DNA from 2 places in the Paenibacillus sp. FSL L8-0494 genome. Region 2 is predicted to be linked to the other one. Evidence: a T-box and tRNA genes for the amino acid it is inferred to sense, from the RefSeq annotation. Region 2 holds a T-box; the other holds one or more tRNA genes.
What was found. The T-box of region 2 lies ahead of tyrS (tyrosine--tRNA ligase). A T-box ahead of a tRNA ligase gene usually reads a tRNA of that ligase, here a tRNA-Tyr.
Positions count from the first base shown of each region.

Region 1: it encodes a tRNA-Tyr, which carries the amino acid that the T-box ahead of tyrS (tyrosine--tRNA ligase) is inferred to sense. The anticodon was not compared.

Region 1 covers NZ_JBBOPQ010000001.1:143,045-150,844, forward strand. The annotation lists rRNA gene NYE35_RS00685 (23S ribosomal RNA) at 1-2,371, shown strand, start outside; tRNA gene NYE35_RS00690 (tRNA-Ser) at 2,454-2,545, shown strand; tRNA gene NYE35_RS00695 (tRNA-Met) at 2,576-2,652, shown strand; tRNA gene NYE35_RS00700 (tRNA-Val) at 2,661-2,736, shown strand; tRNA gene NYE35_RS00705 (tRNA-Thr) at 2,769-2,844, shown strand; tRNA gene NYE35_RS00710 (tRNA-Asp) at 2,859-2,936, shown strand; tRNA gene NYE35_RS00715 (tRNA-Phe) at 2,999-3,071, shown strand; tRNA gene NYE35_RS00720 (tRNA-Tyr) at 3,080-3,165, shown strand; tRNA gene NYE35_RS00725 (tRNA-Lys) at 3,171-3,243, shown strand; gene NYE35_RS00730 (PucR family transcriptional regulator) at 3,393-4,487, shown strand; gene NYE35_RS00735 (ABC transporter ATP-binding protein) at 4,599-5,720, shown strand; gene hprK (HPr(Ser) kinase/phosphatase) at 5,931-6,869, shown strand; gene lgt (prolipoprotein diacylglyceryl transferase) at 6,882-7,800, shown strand, end outside.
Region 2 covers NZ_JBBOPQ010000001.1:4,090,129-4,097,928, reverse strand. The annotation lists gene NYE35_RS18600 (Crp/Fnr family transcriptional regulator) at 1-224, shown strand, start outside; partial or broken gene NYE35_RS18595 (DNA alkylation repair protein) at 333-1,143, shown strand; gene NYE35_RS18590 (acetamidase/formamidase family protein) at 1,383-2,933, shown strand; gene NYE35_RS18585 (Lrp/AsnC family transcriptional regulator) at 3,012-3,458, opposite strand; T-box leader at 3,611-3,841, shown strand; gene tyrS (tyrosine--tRNA ligase) at 4,028-5,287, shown strand; gene NYE35_RS18575 (hypothetical protein) at 5,493-5,780, shown strand; gene NYE35_RS18570 (anaerobic sulfatase maturase) at 6,005-7,249, shown strand; gene NYE35_RS18565 (ROK family protein) at 7,313-7,800, opposite strand, start outside.

The sequences.
Region 1 (7,800 bases), 3.9 Mb from region 2:
TGAAACCGTGTGCTTACAAAAAGTCAGAGCCCTATTAATGGGTGATGGCGTGCCTTTTGTAGAATGAACCGGCGAGTTACGTTTAACATGCAAGGTTAAGCCGAGAAGGTGGAGCCGCAGCGAAAGCGAGTCTGAATAGGGCGATTTAGTATGTGGACGTAGACCCGAAACCGTGTGATCTACCCCTGTCCAGGGTGAAGGTGCGGTAACACGCACTGGAGGCCCGAACCCACGTACGTTGAAAAGTGCGGGGATGAGGTGGGGGTAGCGGAGAAATTCCAATCGAACTCGGAGATAGCTGGTTCTCCCCGAAATAGCTTTAGGGCTAGCCTCGGTATAAGAGTAGTGGAGGTAGAGCACTGATTGGGTGCGGGGTCCGCAAGGATTACCAAGCTCAGTCAAACTCCGAATGCCATATACTTATTGCCGGGAGTCAGACAGTGAGTGCTAAGATCCATTGTCAAAAGGGAAACAGCCCAGACCATCAGCTAAGGTCCCCAAGTGTGTGTTAAGTGGGAAAGGATGTGGAGTTGCACAGACAACCAGGATGTTGGCTTAGAAGCAGCCACCATTGAAAGAGTGCGTAATAGCTCACTGGTCGAGTGACTCTGCGCCGAAAATGTAACGGGGCTAAACACACCACCGAAGCTATGGCTAGATACGTATGTATCTGGGGTAGGGGAGCGTTGTGTAGGGGTTGAAGGTGTACTGAAAAGAGCGCTGGACACTACACAAGTGAGAATGCCGGTATGAGTAACGAAAAGATCAGTGAGAATCTGATCCGCCGAAAGCCCAAGGTTTCCTGAGGAAGGCTCGTCCGCTCAGGGTAAGTCGGGACCTAAGGCGAGGCCGAAAGGCGTAGTCGAAGGACAACAGTTTGAAATTACTGTACCACCGTAATCCGCTATGAGCGATGGGGTGACGCAGGAGGGTAGTGACGCGGACTGATGGATGTCCGTCTAAGCAGTGAGGCTGATGTGTAGGCAAATCCGCACATCATTAAGGCTGGGCTGTGATGGGGAGCGAAAATTATAGTAGCGAAGGTCATGATCTCACACTGCCAAGAAAAGCCTCTAGCCAGGAGAAGGTGCCCGTACCGCAAACCGACACAGGTAGGCGAGAAGAGAATTCTAAGGCGCGCGGAAGAACTCTCGTTAAGGAACTCGGCAAAATGACCCCGTAACTTCGGGAGAAGGGGTGCCCCGGTAGTGTGAATAGCACGAGGGGGCCGCAGTGAAAAGGCCCAAGCGACTGTTTAGCAAAAACACAGGTCTGTGCGAAGCCGCAAGGCGAAGTATACGGGCTGACGCCTGCCCGGTGCTGGAAGGTTAAGGGGAGTGGTTAGGGGTAACCCGAAGCTATGAACCGAAGCCCCAGTAAACGGCGGCCGTAACTATAACGGTCCTAAGGTAGCGAAATTCCTTGTCAGGTAAATTCTGACCCGCACGAATGGCGTAACGACTTGGGCGCTGTCTCAACGAGAGATCCGGTGAAATTTTAATACCTGTGAAGATGCAGGTTACCCGCGACAAGACGGAAAGACCCCATGGAGCTTTACTGCAGCTTGATATTGAATTTGGGTACGATCTGTACAGGATAGGTGGGAGCCGTAGAAATCGGAGCGCAAGCTTCGGTGGAGGCGCCGTTGGGATACCACCCTGATCGTATCTAGGTTCTAACCTAGTACCCTTATCGGGTACGGGGACCGTGTCAGGCGGGCAGTTTGACTGGGGCGGTCGCCTCCTAAAGAGTAACGGAGGCGTTCCAAGGTTCCCTCAGAATGGTTGGAAATCATTCGCAGAGTGCAAAGGCATAAGGGAGCTTGACTGCGAGACCTACAAGTCGAGCAGGGACGAAAGTCGGACTTAGTGATCCGGTGGTACCGCATGGAAGGGCCATCGCTCAACGGATAAAAGCTACCCTGGGGATAACAGGCTTATCTCCCCCAAGAGTCCACATCGACGGGGAGGTTTGGCACCTCGATGTCGGCTCATCGCATCCTGGGGCTGAAGTAGGTCCCAAGGGTTGGGCTGTTCGCCCATTAAAGCGGTACGCGAGCTGGGTTCAGAACGTCGTGAGACAGTTCGGTCCCTATCTGTCGTGGGCGCAGGAAATTTGAGAGGAGCTGTCCTTAGTACGAGAGGACCGGGATGGACGTACCGCTGGTGCACCAGTTGTTCCGCCAGGAGCATGGCTGGGTAGCTACGTACGGACGGGATAAGCGCTGAAAGCATCTAAGCGTGAAGCCCCCCTCAAGATGAGATTTCCCAATTAGTAAGACCCCTTGAAGACGACGAGGTAGATAGGTTGGAGGTGGAAGTGCAGCAATGCATGGAGCTGACCAATACTAATCGGTCGAGGGCTTATCCTATACTTAGAATGCAAATTCGTTTCGGATTCAGTTTTCAGGGAGTCAAATTCCTGTTTGGATTGCTGTGGTACTGATATCGTTTGGAGAGATACCCAAGTGGCTATAAGGGGACCCTCTGCTAAGGGGTTAGACTGCGTAAGCGGTGCGTGGGTTCGAATCCCACTCTCTCCGCCATTTTCAATCCATAGCAATACTAATTATTGTGGCGGTGTAGCTCAGCTGGCTAGAGCGTACGGTTCATACCCGTGAGGTCGGGGGTTCGATCCCCTTCGCCGCTACCATAATACCTGGAGGCTTAGCTCAGCTGGGAGAGCATCTGCCTTACAAGCAGAGGGTCGGGGGTTCGATCCCCTCAGCCTCCACCATTTTCATCTTTTTAGAATTGCTTTTACACCGTGCCGGTGTAGCTCAACTGGTAGAGCAACTGACTTGTAATCAGTAGGTTGGGGGTTCAAGTCCTCTCGCCGGCACCATTTTTAATTAATGCGGAACCGTGGTGTAGTTGGCCTAACATGCCTGCCTGTCACGCAGGAGACCGCGGGTTCGAATCCCGTCGGTTCCGCCATTTTTTCCACAAAATGAGTGGGAAGTGTAAGACTTTTCCGCTTAATTGTCATGTAATCTTATGGCTCGGTAGCTCAGTCGGTAGAGCAGAGGACTGAAAATCCTCGTGTCGGCGGTTCGATTCCGTCCCGAGCCACCTTTTTTGGGGGATTAGCGAAGTGGCCAAACGCATCAGACTGTAAATCTGCTCACGTACGTGTTCGGTGGTTCGAATCCATCATCCCCCACCATTTATGAGCCATTAGCTCAGTTGGTAGAGCACCTGACTTTTAATCAGGGTGTCGAAGGTTCGAGTCCTTCATGGCTCATCCCAAACAGAAAGTCATCACCTTATGGTGGTGGCTTTTTTTGTGTTTTTATGTCGTATTATAGTAGCGCGCTGCTGTAGTGATTAACATAATATTAGAGAATATGCTAAAATAGGCGAAAAGAGCAAAAGTGGTGGAGTATGGTGACTATGGATAGCGAAACATTGCGGAAAAAGTTAGAGCAGCTCACCGGAAAGAAAACCGGAATCAAGCAGTTAGGTAGGCAACATTCAGCTTCTCTTTTTAGCATGGGATTGGAAGCACAGGAACAGCCGGTAATCCATGAGGGTCATCTTTGGGCACCATTATATGAGACTGATGGACGTGTAACCGCTGTCTGGGTGGAATTGGATGGACTTAACTCTTTGGAAATTCAATTAGTGAATTATGCGGTTCGAAACTTTGCAATTGCACTAAAAGCTACTGGGGTTAGAGAAGAAGGGGAAGCGGAGGCTCGGCAGCTGGGTACCTGGTTGAACACCGAACTGGAGCAAGAGAAAAATGACTCTGAGATACCCGATGAGATGGCTCTAAAGGGACGTTTATTCGGAGATATGGTTCCATTCCTACTTAGCAGTGAGAATGCACATAGCCCGCAGATCACTTATCGTTCCTTAATGAAGTTGTTGCGCAGCTATTTTGAGAATGAAATTCTGCTTATACCTCTTCAAGAAAAAGAATGGTTAATATTGGCCCGGAAGGAACTACTCACGGGCGGAGATGATAAGGATGAGGAAGAAGAGAGTGTAGATGAAATTCTGGCTCAGACCAGCATGGGCTTACACGAACTGATAGCCAGCGAATGGGTAGGTGTATTCCATTTGGCTGTAGCTCCGGCTATTGTTCCTGTTAAGGGATTGACGGGATCCGTGGCCTTGCTGAGGGAGACTATTGTACTCGGACGTATTTTCCAAGTGGGTGAATATATTCATTTACCTTGGGAGCTGCATCTGGAACGTTTGGTTAACAGCATTCCTGATGCACGGCGTAAACAGTTACTTGGACAGATTGGCGACTATTCTTCCGTATTATCGGATAAAGAGATGCTGATGACCCTGGAGACGTTTTTTGAGATGGATTGTAATGTGAGTGAAACAGCCAAGAAGCTATATATTCATCGCAACACGCTTTTATACCGTCTGGACAAGATCAAACAGGAGACTGGTGCGGATGTGCGTAGCTTTGGGGACGCTGCTATTGTGAAGCTTACTATGCTTTTGTATAAAGTGACGAAAAGGAAATAGGTTTTTTGTGAACGTTACAAATAGCCACCGTGTCCCGTCTAGGGTAATATAAATGTACAAGGAAAAAAGAATTTTTCAATTAATCAATAATTAACTCGAGGGGGAAATACAATGGCAGGCGTACGTTTAGAGCATATTTTCAAAAAATACCCGGGTTCAGATAAAGCAACAGTAATGGATATCAATCTTGATATTAAAGATAAGGAATTTCTAGTATTGGTTGGACCATCCGGTTGCGGTAAATCCACAACTTTGCGTATGATCGCTGGTCTGGAAGAAATCTCCGAAGGTAAAATGTACATTGGCGATCGTGTAGTCAACGACGTTGCACCTAAAGACCGCGATATCGCGATGGTATTCCAATCCTACGCCCTGTATCCGCATATGAGCGTATACCAAAACATGGCTTTCGGTTTGAAACTTCGTAAAGTGAAGAAAGATGAAATCGACAAGAAAGTACGTGAAGCTGCTAGAATTCTCGATATCGAGCATTTGCTAGATCGTAAACCAAAAGCACTTTCCGGTGGTCAACGCCAACGTGTCGCTTTGGGACGCGCTATCGTACGTGATCCACAAGTCTTCTTGATGGATGAGCCTCTTTCCAACTTGGATGCTAAACTTCGTGGTCAAATGCGCGCTGAAATCACTAAACTGGTTAAACGCCTTGAAACCACTTGTATCTACGTAACGCATGACCAAACAGAAGCTATGACAATGGGTGACCGTATCGTAGTTATGTATGATGGTATCATTCAACAAGCTGCTTCCCCTGAAGAGTTGTACAATGAACCAACTAACCTGTTCGTAGCTGGATTTATCGGATCCCCTACAATGAACTTTATCAATGGTACTTTGTCCGAAGCAAACGGTTCTGTCCGTTTCCGTGCTGAGAACCTTGATGTTGAAGTACCAGGCGGAAAAGCTCAAATCATCCGCAGCAAAGGCTACATTGGCAAAGAAGTAATTATGGGCGTTCGTCCAGAAGATATCCATGAAGAGCCAGTATTCTTGGAAGCTTCCCCGAACACAATCTTTACTTCATTGGTTGATGTAACTGAAAACCTTGGTCACGAAATGCTCCTTTACTTGAGCGGCCTTGGTAAATCTACTGTAATCGCTCGTGTAGATGGACGTTCCACTACTCGCGAAGGCAGCAAGCCAAAATTGGCTATTGATATGAACAAAGTTCACTTCTTCGATAAAGAATCCGAAGTTAACATTCTGTTGGGATAAGATCGCAGGATCTTTTCTCTCTTGATAAAGCCACCCGAAAGGGTGGCTTTATTGTTTAATTAGGGTCGTAATGGATAGGCGTTAAGATTGCATTCACAAGCGTTATCAATTAAGATAGCAGGAGAATTACCTCCGGAATTGTAATGAGATCGCTGTCAACCGGACGCAGTAAGCGGACATATACCGCAGGTGACGAAAGGACGAATTTACATGGCTAAGAAAGTAAAAGTATCTGAATTGGTACAACATTTTCAATTAGAGGTTATTTCCGGCCAGGAAGGTCTAAAGCGACCTATTACGGTAGATGACCTGAATCGCCCTGGACTAGAGATTGCTGGTTATTTCGAATATTATCCGGAAGAACGTGTTCAACTATTAGGTAAGACAGAACTCGCATTCTTCTCCATGCTGCCTGAAGCTGAACGTAAAAGTAGGCTTCGTGGAATCTGTAATGACAATACCCCTTGTATCGTAATTACCCGTAGTTTGGATGTACCACAGGAGTTAATTGATATAAGTAATGAAAAGGGACTTCCTGTGCTTCGTAGCTCGATGGCTACGACTATTTTCTCCAGCCGTTTGACGAGCTTCTTAGAAGGGAGATTAGCCCCTACAGCAACGATTCATGGTGTACTCTGTGATGTATATGGTGTAGGTATGCTGATTACTGGCAGTAGTGGTATTGGTAAGAGTGAGACAGCCCTTGAACTTGTAAAACGTGGACATAGACTGATCGCTGATGATGCCGTGGAAATCCGCCAGACTTCAGATAACCAGCTGCATGGTACAGCCCCTGAGTTGATCCGTCACTTGTTGGAAATTCGCGGAGTAGGTATCATTAACGTAATGACACTTTTTGGTGCGGGTGCTATCCGTAATCATAAACGGATTACACTTGTCGTTAGATTAGAGGCTTGGCAGCAAGACAAGCAGTATGACCGGCTTGGACTTGATGAGGAAACGACGCGGATTATTGATACCGATGTTCCACTTGTAACCATTCCTGTACGTCCAGGACGTAACCTTGCCGTTATTATTGAGGTTGCTGCGATGAACTATCGCCTGAAGCAAATGGGCTTTAATGCAGCCCTGCAGTTTACGAATAAGTTAACTGCGACCATATCTGAGGATATGGACGATCTCGATTAGGAGTGTGAGACAATGTTCCCATTAGCAATAGATCCTATTGTATTCTCAATTGGATCACTGCCTGTACACTGGTACGGGTTAATACTAGGGGTCGGTGCACTCGCGGGATTATTTCTTGCGATCCGCGAGGGCAAACGGTTCGGAATCCCGCAAGAATTCTTTATGGATATGCTGCTACTGGGTGTACCCTCGGCAATTATAGGGGCACGGATTTATTTTGTAGCTTTTAAATGGGACGATTATAAGCATAATCTGATAGACGTCTTTAAGATCTGGAATGGCGGCATCGCCATTTACGGCGCATTAATAGGAGCGATTATTTGCGGAATTATTTATTTCCGTTATAAGGGTTACCCTTTCTGGCGTATTGTTGATATTTGCGCACCTGGACTACTGGCGGGTCAAATGATTGGCCGCTGGGGAAACTTTGTCAACCAAGAGGCATACGGCAGCGTAGTTGAGGAATCTTTTTTACGGGATAAACTGCATTTACCTGACTTCATCGTTAATCAAATGTACATAGGGGATGCTTTTCATCATCCGACTTTCCTGTATGAATCTCTTTGGAGCTTACTAGGGATTGCGTTATTGATGGTTCTCCGTCGTCAGAAGTTTGTACGTGCTGGAGAAATCTTCATGTCTTACTTTATATGGTATTCCATCGGTCGGTTCTTCATCGAGGCTGTGCGTACTGACAGTTTAGCTTTTAACGGAAGTGCAGGACTGGCTTCGTTTATAAATGGCTTATGGAGTCCGATGGAATGGTTAGGTTTTGAACAAGGATATCTGGATCCTGCCTATGGTAATATTCGTATTTCTCAGCTGCTTTCTCTACTGATTATTGTGGCAGCTATATTATTAATCGTTATTCGCAGAGTAACCGGAGAGCCTAAAGCACATTATTCTGACCCTATCGTATGTACTAAACTGA
Region 2 (7,800 bases):
GCGTTCTTTTAAAGCTGGCGGATCAGCATGGGGTTGAGCATGAGGATAATTGTTACAAAATTAATGTTCCTCTATCGCATCAAGAAATCGCTAATTTAATTGGGGCCAGCAGAGAGGCTGTAACAGTGGCACTACAAGAATTGGTGAAAGCTGAAGTTATTCGGACAGGGTTCAGAACTATCTATATCCAGCGAGACAAGATCTTGGAAAGAAATATAACTTAGCTATTGAGTTGTAAACGAGATTACAGCTTCATTTTTAGAAACAACGGTATCCTAGCTATGACATGAAGGTGATTTAAGCTCTCAAATCATAGTGAAGGGACGATTTCCATGGAACACAGGAAGGGCGCTCGGAAGGTTACTGAAATTCCCGTTGAGATTGTAGAACTGCTGAATAAAGGATATTTACAGAGCGTGAATTTAACGGAATGGCTTGCTGTGGATCATCTTATATTGCTGGAAAATGTACTGAATGAGCTAGGTTTTGAACAGGAAGCTAAACCAATTTTACAAAGGCTGAATGCGTTATCGGAAAAGAAAATCATGAAGCTCATCCCGGTGATTTCACGTGAGTGGCAGCTTCTATTTGATTGTAAATCACAGCTGGAACGTTCCCGACTATTTGCTGTGTTAGCTCATCATAACTCCGATAGTGTTCGCTGCTGGGCTGCTTATATCGTGGGCCAGAATCATCAATGGAGTCTAGTTCAAAAACTAACAGCAATCCGTCCTTTTGCAGCGGATGGTTTTTGGGGTGCGTGAGATTTCTTGGATGGCTTTGAGGGAATCAGTCATTGCCGAGCTGGAAGCGTCCATTGAATTGTTAAAGGATTGGGTTCATGATCAGGACGTGAATATTAGGAGATTTGCGGTCGAATTGACGCGTCCACATGGGGTATGGGCAAAGCATATTACAGCGCTCAAAGAAAATCCAGCGATTGCCCTTCCGCTATTAGAACCGCTTAACTCTGATCCGGCAAAATACGTCCAGGATTCTGTAAGCAATTGGTTAAATGATGCTAGCAAAAGCAATCCGGCATGGGTACAACAAATTTGTGACGATTGGTTGAACCTATCGGGTACCAAGGAAACAAAGCGGATTGTAACCCGGGCAACAAGAAGTATTACTGATCAAAAATGAAATTAGTGCATCACTTTAGACTGGATATTCAAACGCCAAACACTATGGACTAATATGTGTTGGCGTTTTTTATTATGGAGTTAACTTGGATAATTCAAGAGAAAGACTACTTCCTATTTATTATTTAAACCAAACTTCGTGAAAATATTTATATTGTTAATCCTCAGGTCATCTGTTATACTCTGAAACACCAAATGTTATAAAAACTAACACTAATTAAAGGAATGGAGGATTTTCGTATGAAAAAACAAATAATTCGTAATGTAGGCGTCACGTTATCCATGTTTTTAGTGGTGAATTCGTTATCCGGTGTCATGTATGCTAACACATCGAATGATGCGTATAAGCCAAAAACCCATGTTCTGAAGGCCAATTCGGAGACTGTTCGATGGGGGAATATTGGTAAGGGAGATCCAGCTCTGACTGTACATTCGGGAGACATCGTAACGGTTGAGGCTATTACACATCACTCTGGTGATGATTACGAGCGGATGATTAAAGGAGATGCGGGAGTGGAGGATATTTTCCACTGGATTGAAGGGGAGAAGAACGAAGCGCTCCGCGGGCCAGGCGTACATATTATGACGGGTCCCATCGCAGTAGAAGGTGCTGAACCAGGGGATGTGCTGGAAGTGAAGATTCTGGACATGAAGCTGAGACCTAATGGAAATGAACAATACGCTGGAAAAACATATGGCGTGAATGCCGCGGCGAACTGGGGTTATCTATACGGAGATATGGTGGAGGAGCCGAAAAAGCGTGAGGTAGTAACCATCTATGAGATGGATACGGAGGGTGGAACAGATTATGCAACAGCTGTATATAACTACAAATGGTCTGTGCAAACCGATCCGGATGGTCAAGTGCACCCGACAATTGACTACCCGGGTGTTATCGTTGACCATAAAACGATTGATAAGAATTTCGATGTGCTAAAAGGTGTGAAAATTCCGGTGCGTCTCCACTTTGGTACAATGGGTGTGGCGCCGAAAGAAGCGGATGTTGTTGACTCCGTTCCACCTTCTTACAACGGCGGTAACGTAGATGATTGGCGGATTACCGAAGGTGCAACGATGTATTATCCTGTATCCGTAGCTGGTGCACTACTGTCGATCGGTGACCCGCATGCCGGTCAAGGCGATTCGGAGATTAACGGTACTGCGATTGAGACATCGGTCACTGGGGATATACAAGTTATTCTTCATAAAAAAACATCGCTTAACAACAAGCTGAAAGGTTTAAACTTCCCATTACTTGAAAATGAGAACGAGTGGGTCGTGCATGGATTCAGCTACGCTAATTATTTGGAGGAGCTGGGGGCTAGTGCTCAGACGGATATCTTCAACAACTCGTCCATCGACAAAGCAATGAAGGATGCCGCTCATAAAACAAAAGATTTTTTAATGGCTGGAATGGAATTGAGCGAAGATGAAGCATACTCTCTGATGTCGGTGTCAGCTGATTTTGGAATTACACAAGTGGTGGATGGAAACTGGGGCGTTCACGCCTTAATTGATAAAGGTCAATTCGGCGATTCCGAGCGCAAGCCCGTGGTTTTACGGAGCAGCTTTGAGAACTATGGAGCAAAGGTTGGCTGGCAGCCTGCCACTAAGACAGTTACGCTGAGCTACAATGGCAATGTACTGGAGATGAAGGTTGGAGCGACAACGGGAATTTACAACGGAGAGACAGTGAAGCTTGTAGCCCCATTAAGTGTTGTGAACGGGCAGGTTGTGGTCAGCGAATATTTCGTGAACTTTTATAAAGCTAAGCTGGCTAAGACAGAGTAGGACGAAATAGCAATTATTTGATAATTCTAATAAAAATTTAGATGAGAAAAGAACCGTCTTTATAGGCGGTTCTTTTTCTTATATATTTAAGCCGTCTTGATTTTTGTGGCGTTTCAATAAAATTTGGTTTTCTACACGTACCAGTCCATCCAGACAATAGATTGATTCATGCATAAACCGTTCCATCTCTTCAAGATTCTCAACTAAGATGTGAATATGCAGAATACAAGGTCCTGTCATTTCGTATAATACAGCTACACGTTCGTTTTCTTTTAATACGTCGACGATATGATTCAAATGAGCAGGCTCTACTTCAAGTTCCAGGTAGGCGGAGATTTTCTTTCCTAACTTTTCGGCACTGATGACAATCGAGAACTGTTCAATAATCCCTTGATTGACTAGCCGATCAATACGGTCTTTCACCGCGACACTTGATAAACTGACTTCTTTAGCTAGATCAGTATAGGAAATTCTGCTGTTTTGGGCCAGCCGCATCAAAATATGGTTATCGATAGGATCTAGCATGCGGATTCGTTCACCTCTTTTTTCGTAATTGTATCAGAAAAAAAGTGGGAATGCCTAGTAGCGCTTTACAGTAGAAGTGTGTGACGGCATTCTCTGCTGAAGATAGTTGACATAAAAGAATTATTTCACTATACTGGCTGTAATCTTATATACGATATACGTTGAAGGAGCCCAGTAGTAACTTAGTCCCTGTTCCAGAAAGCCGGGGGTTGATGAAACCCGGTACACACTAAGCTTGCGAATTACACTTTGGAGTATCTCGGGTAACACCGAGCGGAATGGCGAACGATATCTCGTCAAGAGTGGTATCAATGGTATGCTTGAGCATAAGCGTTTCATGGGTGCAATCTGGGTGGTAACACGGTTATTCAATCGTCCCTATGTCTACAATAGACAAGGGGACGATTTTTTTGTTTTTAAATATAAGGATTTATATGGTTCACTTCATCAATGATCCTTATATTTCTCGCTGAAACGGTACCGTCCTAATCAGGAGGGCAAAGCCGTTTCCGCTTGGCGGACTGATGTTTCATTATAGGATAACTACTAATTTTGAGGGGTGTAAGGCAATGAATATTATCGACGAACTAGAATGGCGCGATGCCATCAATCAACAAACAGATGCCGAAGGGCTTAGAGAACTGACCAATCAAAAATCGGTATCCCTGTACTGCGGTGTAGATCCAACTGGTGACAGTATGCATATTGGCCACTTGATTCCGTTCATGGTGCTCAAAAGATTCCAGCTGGCAGGACATCGTCCGGTTATTCTAATTGGTGGGGCTACGGGAACGATCGGTGATCCAAGTGGACGTCAATCCGAGCGCTCTTTGCAAACGCTGGAGCAAGTCCAAGCCAACGTTGATGCACTTACAGCACAAATGAAAAAATTGTTCGTGACTGATGGCGACAATCAAATCCGCATGGTGAACAACTACGATTGGACGCATAAAATCAATGTTATCGAATTTTTGCGTGACTATGGTAAAAACTTCAGTATCAATTCGATGCTTGCCAAGGATGTTGTAGCGAGCAGATTGGACAGCGGAATTTCCTTTACGGAATTCTCCTACCAAATCCTGCAATCCCTGGACTACCTGCACCTGTTCCAGCATGAAGATGTGCAGCTGCAAATCGGTGGTTCTGACCAATGGGGGAACATCACAAGTGGCTTAGATCTGATTCGTAAAAAAGAAGGTTCTGAAGCGGTGGCATTCGGACTTACCATCCCGCTTATGCTGAAAGCCGATGGTACAAAATTCGGTAAAACAGCTGGTGGAGCCATTTGGTTGGATCCGAACAAAACGACAGCTTTTGAATTCTACCAGTTCTGGGCAAATACAGATGACCGTGATGTTGTGAAATACCTGAAGTACTTTACATTCCTCTCTAAAGAGCAAATTGATGCACTAGCAGAAAAGGTGCAAACCGAACCGCATAAACGTGAAGCGCAAATAACACTGGCTGAAGAAATGACCAGATTCGTGCATGGTGAGGAATTGCTGGAGCAGGCTAAACGCATTACTGCCGCTCTGTTCAGTGGAGATATTAAATCTCTGACCGCTGACGAGATCGAGCAAGGCTTCAAGGAAATGCCGACCTACGAAACGACATTGGAGTCCAAAAATATCGTGGAGTGGCTGGTAGATCTAGGAATTGAGCCATCCAAACGTCAAGCGCGTGAAGACATCACCAAAGGCGCAATTTCCATGAACGGTGAAAAAGTTAGCGATGTAGCATTTGAAGTTACAGCCAGCGAAGCCATCGGCGGACGTTTTATCATTATCCGTAAGGGTAAGAAAAACTACAGCCTGGTGAAATTGTCCTAATAATAAGAAGCCTTCCTTATGAATAAGGAAGGTTTTTTGTTGTATTTTAAGTATAGAGGCAGACTATTTGCATATTAAGTGAAATTTGAAAGGTGAAATCGTCAAAATTATGGTAAGCTTAGGATTCGTGTGATTTATGGATTAACATGATATTCTACAACTATAACAGAAAATTAGGAGTGGTAATTTGAGAAGACAAAAACCAATGACCATGGAAGAATTGATGAATGAGTTACAAGGACAGAAAACGTATCAAGAAGATCCCAATCACATCTCTTTCGAGAAATTGTTTAATGAAGCGTTTATGAGTAAGTATTCCAATTACAAAAGTTTCGATGAGTTTGTAACCAAAGGGAACTTTCAAGTAAAGACAGAAGAAGATGTTGCTGACATACCTGATGAACTCTTTGATCGTCATGTTGTTAGGGAGACGAAGTTTGCGGATTGGAAATCCATGTTGGAAACAGCAAATAGAGAATACGTCCGTAATTAATAAGACTTAGTCTCTAACTACCGTTAGTTAGACTCATCCACAAAGAAACTGCACACCCTTATTGCTTTGTTCCAACGGACAATGGGGAGTGCAGCTTTTTTATGCCCAGTTATTCGACCAGCTATGATGTTTTACTCATCGTTGACTTGCAGATCTATGATTTAATTGAACAAATAGGAATTAGGTTCTACAAAGATAGTATTACATAGGAGGGGCAGAATCGTATGACTGCATGTATACGAACCTCTAAGCAGGAGACCCTTCATGTCATGTGGAAAACCGTCTCAGAGGATTGTAATCTAGCCTGTGATTATTGCTATTACAGTACAGCCGGGGGACATCCTCAGCAACCGATCCGGGTGATGGATACGGAGCTTCTGGAGCGGTTTATCGCTCAGTACATGAAAAGATCATCAGGGATAGCGACTTTCTCTTGGCAGGGTGGGGAGCCATTATTGGCCGGACTTTCGTATTTTGAACAAGTGATTTCATTTCAAGCTAAGTACGCTCCGCCTCATACGATGATCAGTAATGCACTGCAGACCAATGGAACGCTTATCCATGAGAAATGGGCGAAATTTTTTAAACGGTATAACTTTTTGGTTGGGATTAGTCTGGATGGCCCAGAGCCTATTCATGATGCTCATCGTGTAACGGGTTCGGGGAAAGGCAGTTATAGTCTAGTTATGCGTGGGATTCGTCATTTACAGAATGAGGGTGTGGAGTATAGTATTCTGACGGTGATTCATGAAGATAACGTGACGAAACCAGAGGAGTTGATGGCATTTTATCTAGAACATACCTTTCCGAATATTCAGTTTATCCCCTGCATGGATTTTGTTTCTCAAAAAAGTGATGTAGCGGGACGTTTCCGAATTACACCTGAACAATACGGAGTCTTTTTATGCCGTACATTTGACCTTTGGTACAACGGTGGGTATCCAGAGCTTCCTATTCGTATTTTTGAGAATATGCTTCTTGTATTCATGCATCGTGAGGCAGAGTTATGCGTTCACAACTCATGTTGCCCGAAGATGATGGTGCTTGAAACGAACGGGGATGCCTACCCTTGCGATTTCTTTATTGATGAAGAGCATAGGTTAGGAAATATCGGCCAAACTGACCTGAAAGCGCTGCTAACCAGCCCAGTATATGATGATTTTTTGTTAATGAAGCCCAATATGAATGAATCATGCTATAAGTGTGAGTACCTTAGCTTTTGCAATGGGGGATGTCCGCGCAACCGGAATTGGCTTGATGTTAATGATCGGACTGAGGTTGATTATTTCTGCCATAGTTACAAAATGTTCTACTCACACGCCTATGAACGCATGTTATTACTGGCGAACCGACTTAGATCGGAGCGGATGCTGGAGTACAGGAAAAGTGCAAAACCACTTCCAGGTCGAAATGATCCATGTCTCTGCGGAAGCGGGAAGAAATTCAAAAATTGCTGTCAGGCATTATAGCTTTGACTAGATAAGGTTGTCCCAACAGTCATGCAAAGGATTGGGAACAACCTTTTTGTTATGCTATAGAACCATATGATTTCTCGCCATTATTGCCGCACCAGTCACCACAGCTTCTTCTTTTAATATACCTAGGGAGAAGTGAGGTTGGTATTCAGGATAACGGTAAGTGTTTCTCTGTGCCACCTCCACCGCTGTTTGGAAAAACAACTCGTGAGAGTGAATGAGCGCACCGCCTAGAATGATGGTCTCTGGATGAAACAGGTTGATAACGTTAGCGAGCCCGATCCCGAAATGGCTGGCAGCTTGGGTAAATAATTCACGCGCATGTGGATTACCGTCTCTAAAGGCTTGTACCAATACATCATAAGTCAGCTTCTCAGGCGCCACTTTATATCTTTGGAGGATCAGATCGTTGTCCATTTTCGCCTCCGAGCGTGCACTTTGTTCTATGGCCTGCACAGATACAAATGCTTCCAGAGCCCCGTAGTTCCCGTCATGATTTAATCGGGGTCCATCTGTCTGGATGATCATTTGACCAATGGCATCTT